DNA from 2 places in the Paenibacillus hebaui genome. Region 1 is predicted to be linked to the other one. Evidence: a T-box and tRNA genes for the amino acid it is inferred to sense, from the RefSeq annotation. Region 1 holds a T-box; the other holds one or more tRNA genes.
The links. The T-box of region 1 lies ahead of trpS (tryptophan--tRNA ligase). A T-box ahead of a tRNA ligase gene usually reads a tRNA of that ligase, here a tRNA-Trp.

Region 1 (4,533 bases):
GCAATCGGTACATTCAGTCCCTTTAGCAGCGAAGGCATATTATGATAACCCGGAAGTTCCAGCATCACTTGTTTTTTCCCATTCGGAAAAGGCATTAATGCAAGAACAGCCAATGCCTGCTGCACCCCTGACGTAATAAAGAACTGCTCCTTGCGTGCAAACACCTGATAATCCGCAAATTGCTTTTGCAGCAATTCAATCAATGAAGGCAAGCCCCTCTCCGTTCCGTACAAAAACAAATCCGCCTGCTTCTTCTCCATTGCCTGGTCCACACAATGACGAAAATCGGAATAAGGGAACACCCGTGGATCAGGAGCTGCGGAGGCAAAATCCAGCGGTCCCTGCCACTCTCCATCCTCCACTGCGGCTCCATTCTGTACCGCATAATACCCCGACTGAGGCACAGCGTAGACCAGATGTCGTTCTTCCAACCACTCATATGCGCGTATAGCTGTACTTATACTGCATTGATATTGTTCGGCCAGAACACGCACAGCGGGGAGTTTGATGCCTTTGTCCTGCCATTGTCCACTGTGCTGTCGTCGCAATTGCTCCTGAATCCATTGCTTAAGTGATTCGGCGATGACTTCGTATTTTTTCATTGGATTCTGTCTCTCCCTCCAACTTCAGTCTTTCCTTAATTGTACCGGTACAGTACACATTTTTGTCTATTGTACCACTATTGGTCTGGCAGTATATTGAATAAGGCCAGCACAACACAGCGCAGACCAGCTCTGCTCTCGTGGCACCACAAATAAAGAATAGAATTGCAGTATTGATCGGAGGAGCCAACATGAAAAACTCTCAAACTCGAACATACGCTTATGTAGCTGCCGTTTTATATGCAGCCATTATCGGTTTATCTTTTCTATTTGTAAAAATGACGGTCACGGTGGCACATCCCATCGATGTACTGGCACACCGTTTTGCCCTGTCATTGCTCGTTATCAGCATCCCTGTCATTTTCGGATGGATCAAGATTAAGCTGACTCTGCGTGATCTGATGCGCATCATTCCGTTAGGGCTGCTCTCTCCTGTTTTGTTCTTTGCCTTTCAGGCATTCGGACTCGTCTCGTCTAATTCTTCCGAAGCAGGCATCATTCAGGCCATTGCCCCGGTATTCACCCTTCTTCTCGCCTCTATCTTTCTCAAGGAACGTACATCCGCCCTGCAAAAATTGTTCCTGCTGCTGTCCGTGGCAGGTGTAGTCTTTATTTTCGTAATGAAAGGTAGTGGAATGTCGGCTGGCAATTTTAAAGGTATTGCTTTACTGCTGCTCTCCACCGTTTGTTTTGCAGGTTATGGTGTGCTGGCGAGGCCTTTGGCTCAGAAATATAAACCGATGGAATTAACCTGGGTAACCCTGATGGTCGGTTTCCTGGTCTTCAATGCAGCATCCCTGATTCGTCATGCATCTAACGGAACCATGGTCGATTATGTAAAACCACTCTCAGAACCATCATACCTTGGGGCGCTGGCTTATCTTGCGATCCTCTCCACGATGATTTCCACGCTGCTGGCAAGTTATGCGTTGATCCATCTGGAAGCCTCCAAGATGAGTGTGTTCAGCAACTTCTCCACTCTGATATCCATTGCTGGCGGGGCCTGGATATTGCATGAGCCGGTACACGGTTACCACTTTGTCGGTGCCTTGCTTATCATCGCAGGTGTACTTGGCACCAATATGAGCGGTAGAAAACGCGAGCTGGTCAAGCCAATCAAAGCGTGATACAATGTGAAAAATTGTAAACGGATGTAATCAACGATGATGAAGAGAAGTACATAGGACAAGATGCTTCAGAGAGCCGGCGGATGGTGTGAGCCGGTGCATCCGTCCTGTGGAAATGGGCTTCGGAGTTCCAAGTTGAACGCGATCTGCACCTGTACTCAGGAGTATGGATCGTCAGTAGGCAAGGCGGCATGTTCAGCCGTTACTCATGAACAGGATATCGATAAGGCATATGCCGGCTTCCCGCAATTGGGATTTCCGCATGATGTGCCATCCGTATCCCTCAAGTGGGCCGCACAACCAGCGGCCAATCAAGGTGGCACCGCGAAGCATAAGCTTCGTCCTTCTATTCTGTTCCCGTCCGGGAAAACAGGATGAAGGACGAGGCTTTTTTTATTGAATTTCTATTTAAGTTCGCCTAAACATTTACACGATAACGGAGAGGACAGAAATAACCTGAAGAAGCGAAGCTAAAAGCTTTCTGAAAGAAAGCTACATCGAAAGCATACACTTCGCCTTTATCCCCAGATTTTCACCTTTGTAAAAGTGAATTTTAAAAAATCAGGGGATAACAGCGATCGGAAGGTTGTTCTGTCATCGGAGTGGCAAGTGTTAATATTCTTTAGTTCAACTTATAAAGATGCAGGCTGAAAGGAGGTGATGGTCGTGGAAGACGGCTGGTGGCGTCAGCATGAAATAATCGAAAAAATACAAACCCAAAGGAGAATAAACCATGAACACCAACAAAGATATTATTTTAACCGGAGACCGGACAACCGGACAGCTTCATCTCGGCCATTACGTGGGCAGCCTGCGCAGTCGAGTTCAATTACAGGACGAGTATACAACGTATGTTTTACTTGCAGACATTCAAGCACTCACTACCCATTATGATCAGCCGGAACTGATCGCGGACAGTGTGCATCAAGTTACGCTCGATTATCTCGCTGTAGGTATCGATCCCAACAAAGCTACCCTCTTCATCCAATCCATGATCCCTGAAATCGCCGAACTGACCGTCATCTTCTCCATGTTCGTGACCGTGAACAGCCTTCGGCACAACCCGACGATCAAGAGTGAAGCTCGTGACCGTGGCTATAAAGATCTCTATTATGGATTTCTCGGTTATCCTGTCAATCAGGCTGCCGATATTGCATTTTGCAAAGCAACTCTTGTTCCGGCAGGCGAAGACCAGATTCCACATATCGAAACAGCACGGAAACTGGTTCGGCGGTTTAATGAGTTATACGCTCCGGTTTTGCCTGAGCCGAAGATCCTAACCGGAGCGCGCCTGGGCGGACTTGATGGCATTGGAAAAATGAGCAAAAGCATGGGTAATGCAATCTCTTTGAATGCTCGTCCGGACGATGTCCATGCCAAGCTGACCAAAGCCAAGACAGACCCAGCGCGTATCCATCGTTCCGATCCCGGACACCCGGATATCTGCCCGGTATTCGCCTATCATCAGCTGTTCCGCAAGGAAAATGCAGAAGAAATCCATGCCAGTTGCAGCCAGGCAACGATTGGATGCAAGGAATGCAAGCGGTTGGCTGGCAATGCAATTAATGAGTTGCTTGGCCCCTTCCGTTCACGGCGACACTACTATGAGCAACGTGGAGATGAGGTGAAAGAGATTCTTGTTGAGGGGACACGCAGGGCTCGGAAAGTGGCGCGGGAAACGATGCTTGAAGTGAGAGAAGCGATGGGTATTCGTTATTTTGATATCTGAATGGACAAAATTGCTTGAAAACTGTTGAGACGGATGACATCGACGACATGGTTTCCTGTATGAAGCACCCCCATCACGTGAAGACTGCTGAGGACAGTCTATTGGGAAAAGGGGACCTCGCAGCATGAAAAGTACACAACCTTCTTTCTTGCAAGCCATGATGTTAATCATGTTATCTGTAGGCCTGCTCAGCCACGTTATGATTATCCCTGCCCTTTTGTCTTCAGCCAAAAGAGATGCCTGGATTTCGATTCTGTTGTCTGCAGGCCCTTATCTTTTATTCACTCTAATGCTTGCCTATGTCTCTCGTTTTCTCCAGCACCAAACATTGCATGAATGGCTGACTTCCCATCTTGGCAAACCTCTTGGCTTGCTGTTTCGGGTGGGAAACAGTCTCTTTTTTCTGTCCGTGATCTACTTCACTCTGCGTGATACGACCACCTGGGCCAAAACCAGTTACCTGACCGAAACGCCCGTATTGGTTACAAGTATTGCCTTTATATCTCTATGTGGCTATACCGCCTATAAAGGAATACGTTCTCTGGCGTTTACAGCAGGGTTGATCTTGCCTCTTGTTGTGCTGCTCGGGTTCTATGTTGCTATCGTTAATGCACAATACAAGAATTACAGTCGTCTGCTGCCTGTACTTGAACACGGTTGGCAGCCTGTGCTTCATGGCATGGTCTACAGTCTTGCTGGCATGTTTGAGTTGCTATTCATCTGGTACTTACAGCCCCACCTCTCCAAACGTATACGCGTATGGCAGTACCTGATGCTCGCAGCAATTATTCTGGGGCTGACACTTGGCCCGCCATTGGGGCTATTGTGGAATTCGATCCGTTTGAGGCGGCCAAAATGCGATATCCAGCCTTTGAGGAATGGCGAATTGCCTCCTTGGGCAAATATATTGCCCAGACAGATTTCTTTTCTATCTACCAGTGGCTTGCCGGCGCTTTTACCTGGATTAGTCTGGCCAGTATATTTTGATCGAAATTTGGAATATTAAGAGCGCCTCCAGAAGGATCATCAGTTGCGCTTCGTTAGCTGTCATATTTGTATTTGCTATGATGTACCC
Region 2 (4,533 bases), 2.0 Mb from region 1:
CTTTTCGTAAATGGGAAGGTATCACGCCTGGACAGTATAGGGAACGTAAACTGAAGTCTGATCAAGCGAAATATTGAGCGGCTCTTTTGAGGACAGTAGGACGGGTATGTCTATAGTTAAAGCGTAGACCAATGGAACATGGAGCGAATAGCGTGTGCTCCATTGATTAGACAGTAACAACGCTAAATAAAGATGTCCCATATGCCATTCATGTTCATGGCATATGGGACATCCCCTTTCGATCATATCTGGAAGAATGGTTACTGATATCAATTACTACGCTTAGCTGCGTAGCACTTTCATGTTCGGTTGTTCCAGTTGAATCAGAATTTTGCCGAACTTCCCACCTCTCGAGAACTTAACCACACCATCTTTGTAAGTGTCTCGAATATATTTTTCAGCCAAGGCAAGTGAACCTTCATCCGTTGGCAGTTCGTGCGAGCGAAACCATTCCTGAAGCTTATCGACGACCTCCTCAGTAGACATCTCAATACAACTTGTTTCTTTAGTGATCAAGGTGGTGTAAGAATAACCTTTCAAGTACAGCAACTGTTGTATAAACCCCATATCCCCAGTGATGCCTGATGGATAAACACCTAATACCTCTTTAAGCTCATCGAATAGTGTATGTTCTTTGGGCCCAGCCATCGTGCTGATGTAAACATACTTTTGGGCAGTGCTGATCGCCTGTTCGATCGTTTCCCAGTTGGACATTGCCGGGCACATCGATGCAAAGGCGAAGTCATATTTCTTTTCCCAGCCCTTCTCCTGAATCGATATGTCTTCGAATCGTTCTGATATGACATCAATACTGGATTGCAAGGACAGAGGAATCTTCTCTTTCATTAATGAATTGAATAGCTTGTAGGGTTCTACAGCTGTAATGGACGCTCCTCTGTTCGCAAAAGGGATCGTAAAGATGCCTGAGGCTGCTCCAATGTCCAATATAGATAAACCGTTAAGATCCACTCCCTGATTCTCAATCCAGCCTATGATGCGTTCGGTTCTTTGTTTTCCTTGTTCAGTAAACGACTGTTGATGATATTCCCTGGCCCATCGTTCATATACTTCTTCTTTATCAGGTGAGAAACTCTGCTGTTTGTATATTGAACTTGTCGACTGATTCTTCCACTCCTCTTCCCATACAGATGGATCGAATAAAATCTCAGAGTACTTTGATACGTGTATTTCCTTAGACATGCTGCTTCACTCCATTTCCTTTGATAAACTATAGAACTACATAATAAATAACTTAAATAAATACAAATCCAAACTTAATAGATCCTCAATATCTATTATTAACACAAAAAATAAAAGACTTTACTTATCTACAATGTATTTAATCAAATATACCTCAATACATAAAAGAATGCAACGCTGTAATTCAAACAGAAACAATATATCATAAAAATAGACCTATAAATCGCCGAAGCAATTCATAGGTCTATTAAGTATACCGGCGAGAGGACTCGAACCTCCACGGTTTCCCACTCGATTTTGAGTCGAGCGCGTCTGCCATTCCGCCACGCCGGCACATTTGATTTGTTGCATAGTTTGTAAAAATATACTGGAGGCGCCACCCAGATTCGAACTGGGGATAAAGCTTTTGCAGAGCTGTGCCTTACCACTTGGCTATGGCGCCACATTTTGGAGCGGACGACGGGAATCGAACCCGCGACCCTCGCCTTGGCAAGGCGATGCTCTACCGCTGAGCCACGTCCGCAAAATGGCTGGGGATATAGGATTTGAACCTATGCATGACGGAGTCAAAGTCCGTTGCCTTACCGCTTGGCTAATCCCCAAAAAAACAAAAGGGCGATCGAGGGGAATTGAACCCCCGAATGCCGGATCCACAAACCGGTGCGTTAACCACTTCGCCACGACCGCCACAATAAAATATATCTTTAAAAATTTAATTGGCAGGGGCAGCAGGAATTGAACCCACACCAACGGTTTTGGAGACCGTTGTTCTACCTTTAAACTATGCCCCTATAAAACTGGTGGAGGATGATGGATTCGAACCACCGAACCCGTACGGGAGCAGATTTACAGTCTGATGCGTTTGGCCACTTCGCTAATCCTCCAGGATTAAATGGTGCCGGCGAGAGGACTTGAACCCCCAACCTACTGATTACAAGTCAGTTGCTCTACCAGTTGAGCTACACCGGCGTATTAAGTTGTGATAAATGGTGGCTCGGGACGGAATCGAACCGCCGACACGAGGATTTTCAGTCCTCTGCTCTACCGACTGAGCTACCGAGCCATAATAAAGTTTAAACCTGAAACGTTACACTTTATCTAGGGCGTCGATGCCTAATAGCAGATTTAGTGAACAGCTTCCTCATGAAGAATAAAAATGGCGGAACCGACGGGATTCGAACCCGCGATCTCCTGCGTGACAGGCAGGCATGTTAGGCCAACTACACCACGGTTCCAGATTACTTTCAATTAAGAAAGATTAATTGCGGGGGCAGGATTTGAACCTGCGGCCTTCGGGTTATGAGCCCGACGAGCTACCGGGCTGCTCCACCCCGCGTCGTTATTCAAAAATAGATATGGTGGAGGCTGAGGGGATCGAACCCCCGACCCTCTGCTTGTAAGGCAGATGCTCTCCCAGCTGAGCTAAGCCTCCGAACAACACATTTATGAGTTTAACATAAATCTCTTGTGAAAATCAACTTCTTTTTTTGAAGTTAAAATATGACCCGTAGGGGATTCGAACCCCTGTTACCTCCGTGAAAGGGAGGTGTCTTAACCCCTTGACCAACGGGCCTTACTATGGCGGAGAGAGAGGGATTCGAACCCTCGAGACGCTTGTGACGCCTACACGATTTCCAATCGTGCTCCTTCGGCCAGCTCGGACACCTCTCCATATGGCTCCCCGAACAGGGCTCGAACCTGTGACAACTCGATTAACAGTCGAGTGCTCTACCAACTGAGCTATCAGGGAATATGCTTCAGAGATCATTCTCTGAAAACTAGATTCGAAACGAAATTTGCGATTTACAACCTGCATATTGGATAAGCCCTCGACCGATTAGTACTGGTCAGCTCCATGCATTGCTGCACTTCCACCCCCAGCCTATCTACCTCGTCGTCTTCAAGGGGTCTTACATACTGGGAAATCTCATCTTGAGGGGGGCTTCACGCTTAGATGCTTTCAGCGCTTATCCCTTCCGTACATAGCTACCCAGCGGTGCTCCTGGCGGAACAACTGGTACACCAGCGGTACGTCCATCCCGGTCCTCTCGTACTAAGGACAGCTCCTCTCAAATTTCCTACGCCCACGACAGATAGGGACCGAACTGTCTCACGACGTTCTGAACCCAGCTCGCGTACCGCTTTAATGGGCGAACAGCCCAACCCTTGGGACCTACTTCAGCCCCAGGATGCGATGAGCCGACATCGAGGTGCCAAACCTCCCCGTCGATGTGGACTCTTGGGGGAGATAAGCCTGTTATCCCCAGGGTAGCTTTTATCCGTTGAGCGATGGCCCTTCCATGCGGTACCACCGGATCACTAAGCCCGACTTTCGTCCCTGCTCGACTTGTAGGTCTCGCAGTCAAGCTCCCTTATGCCTTTGCACTCTTCGAATGATTTCCAACCATTCTGAGGGAACCTTTGGGCGCCTCCGTTACTCTTTAGGAGGCGACCGCCCCAGTCAAACTGCCCACCTGACACTGTCCCCGCACCGGATTACGGTACCAGGTTAGAACCTAGATACGATCAGGGTGGTATCCCAACGGTGCCTCCACACAAGCTGGCGCTCATGCTTCAAAGGCTCCCACCTATCCTGTACAGATCGTACCCAAATTCAATATCAAGCTGCAGTAAAGCTCCATGGGGTCTTTCCGTCTTGTCGCGGGTAACCTGCATCTTCACAGGTATTAAAATTTCACCGGATCTCTCGTTGAGACAGCGCCCAAGTCGTTACGCCATTCGTGCGGGTCAGAATTTACCTGACAAGGAATTTCGCTACCTTAGGACCGTTATAGTTACGGCCGCCGTTTACTGGGGCTTCGGTTCACAGCTTCGGATTGCTCCTAACCACTCCCCTTAACCTTCCAGCACCGGGCAGGCGTCAGCCCGTATACTTCGCCTTACGGCTTCGCACAGACCTGTGTTTTTGCTAAACAGTCGCTTGGGCCTTTTCACTGCGGCCCCCTCGTGCTATTCACACTACCGGGGCACCCCTTCTCCCGAAGTTACGGGGTCATTTTGCCGAGTTCCTTAACGAGAGTTCTTCCGCGCGCCTTAGAATACTCTTCTCGCCTACCTGTGTCGGTTTGCGGTACGGGCACCATCACCTGGCTAGAGGCTTTTCTTGGCAGTGTGAGATCATGACCTTCGCTACTATAATTTTCGCTCCCCATCACAGCCCAGCCTTATCGATGTGCGGATTTGCCTACACATCAGCCTCACTGCTTAGACGGACATCCATCAGTCCGCGTCACTACCCTGCTGCGTCCCCCCATTGCTCATAACGGCTTACGGTGGTACAGGAATTTCGACCTGTTGTCCTTCGACTACGCC

Region 2: it has a tRNA-Trp gene. The T-box ahead of trpS (tryptophan--tRNA ligase) is inferred to sense a tRNA for this amino acid. The anticodon was not compared.

Annotation. Positions count from the first base shown of each region.
Region 1 covers NZ_CP196836.1:756,896-761,428, reverse strand. Annotated here, with positions in the region: gene ACR32F_RS03420 (PLP-dependent aminotransferase family protein) at 1-602, opposite strand, end outside; gene ACR32F_RS03415 (DMT family transporter) at 794-1,729, shown strand; T-box leader at 1,757-2,078, shown strand; gene trpS (tryptophan--tRNA ligase) at 2,463-3,458, shown strand; gene ACR32F_RS03405 (GerAB/ArcD/ProY family transporter) at 3,583-4,464, shown strand.
Region 2 covers NZ_CP196836.1:5,983,038-5,987,570, forward strand. Annotated here, with positions in the region: gene ACR32F_RS27145 (helix-turn-helix domain-containing protein) at 1-77, shown strand, start outside; gene ACR32F_RS27150 (class I SAM-dependent methyltransferase) at 283-1,200, opposite strand; tRNA gene ACR32F_RS27155 (tRNA-Leu) at 1,455-1,533, opposite strand; tRNA gene ACR32F_RS27160 (tRNA-Cys) at 1,569-1,642, opposite strand; tRNA gene ACR32F_RS27165 (tRNA-Gly) at 1,649-1,723, opposite strand; tRNA gene ACR32F_RS27170 (tRNA-Gln) at 1,728-1,802, opposite strand; tRNA gene ACR32F_RS27175 (tRNA-His) at 1,815-1,887, opposite strand; tRNA gene ACR32F_RS27180 (tRNA-Trp) at 1,918-1,991, opposite strand; tRNA gene ACR32F_RS27185 (tRNA-Tyr) at 1,999-2,084, opposite strand; tRNA gene ACR32F_RS27190 (tRNA-Thr) at 2,094-2,169, opposite strand; tRNA gene ACR32F_RS27195 (tRNA-Phe) at 2,188-2,263, opposite strand; tRNA gene ACR32F_RS27200 (tRNA-Asp) at 2,358-2,435, opposite strand; tRNA gene ACR32F_RS27205 (tRNA-Met) at 2,463-2,536, opposite strand; tRNA gene ACR32F_RS27210 (tRNA-Val) at 2,557-2,632, opposite strand; tRNA gene ACR32F_RS27215 (tRNA-Glu) at 2,702-2,773, opposite strand; tRNA gene ACR32F_RS27220 (tRNA-Ser) at 2,780-2,871, opposite strand; tRNA gene ACR32F_RS27225 (tRNA-Asn) at 2,875-2,950, opposite strand; rRNA gene ACR32F_RS27230 (23S ribosomal RNA) at 3,018-4,533, opposite strand, start outside.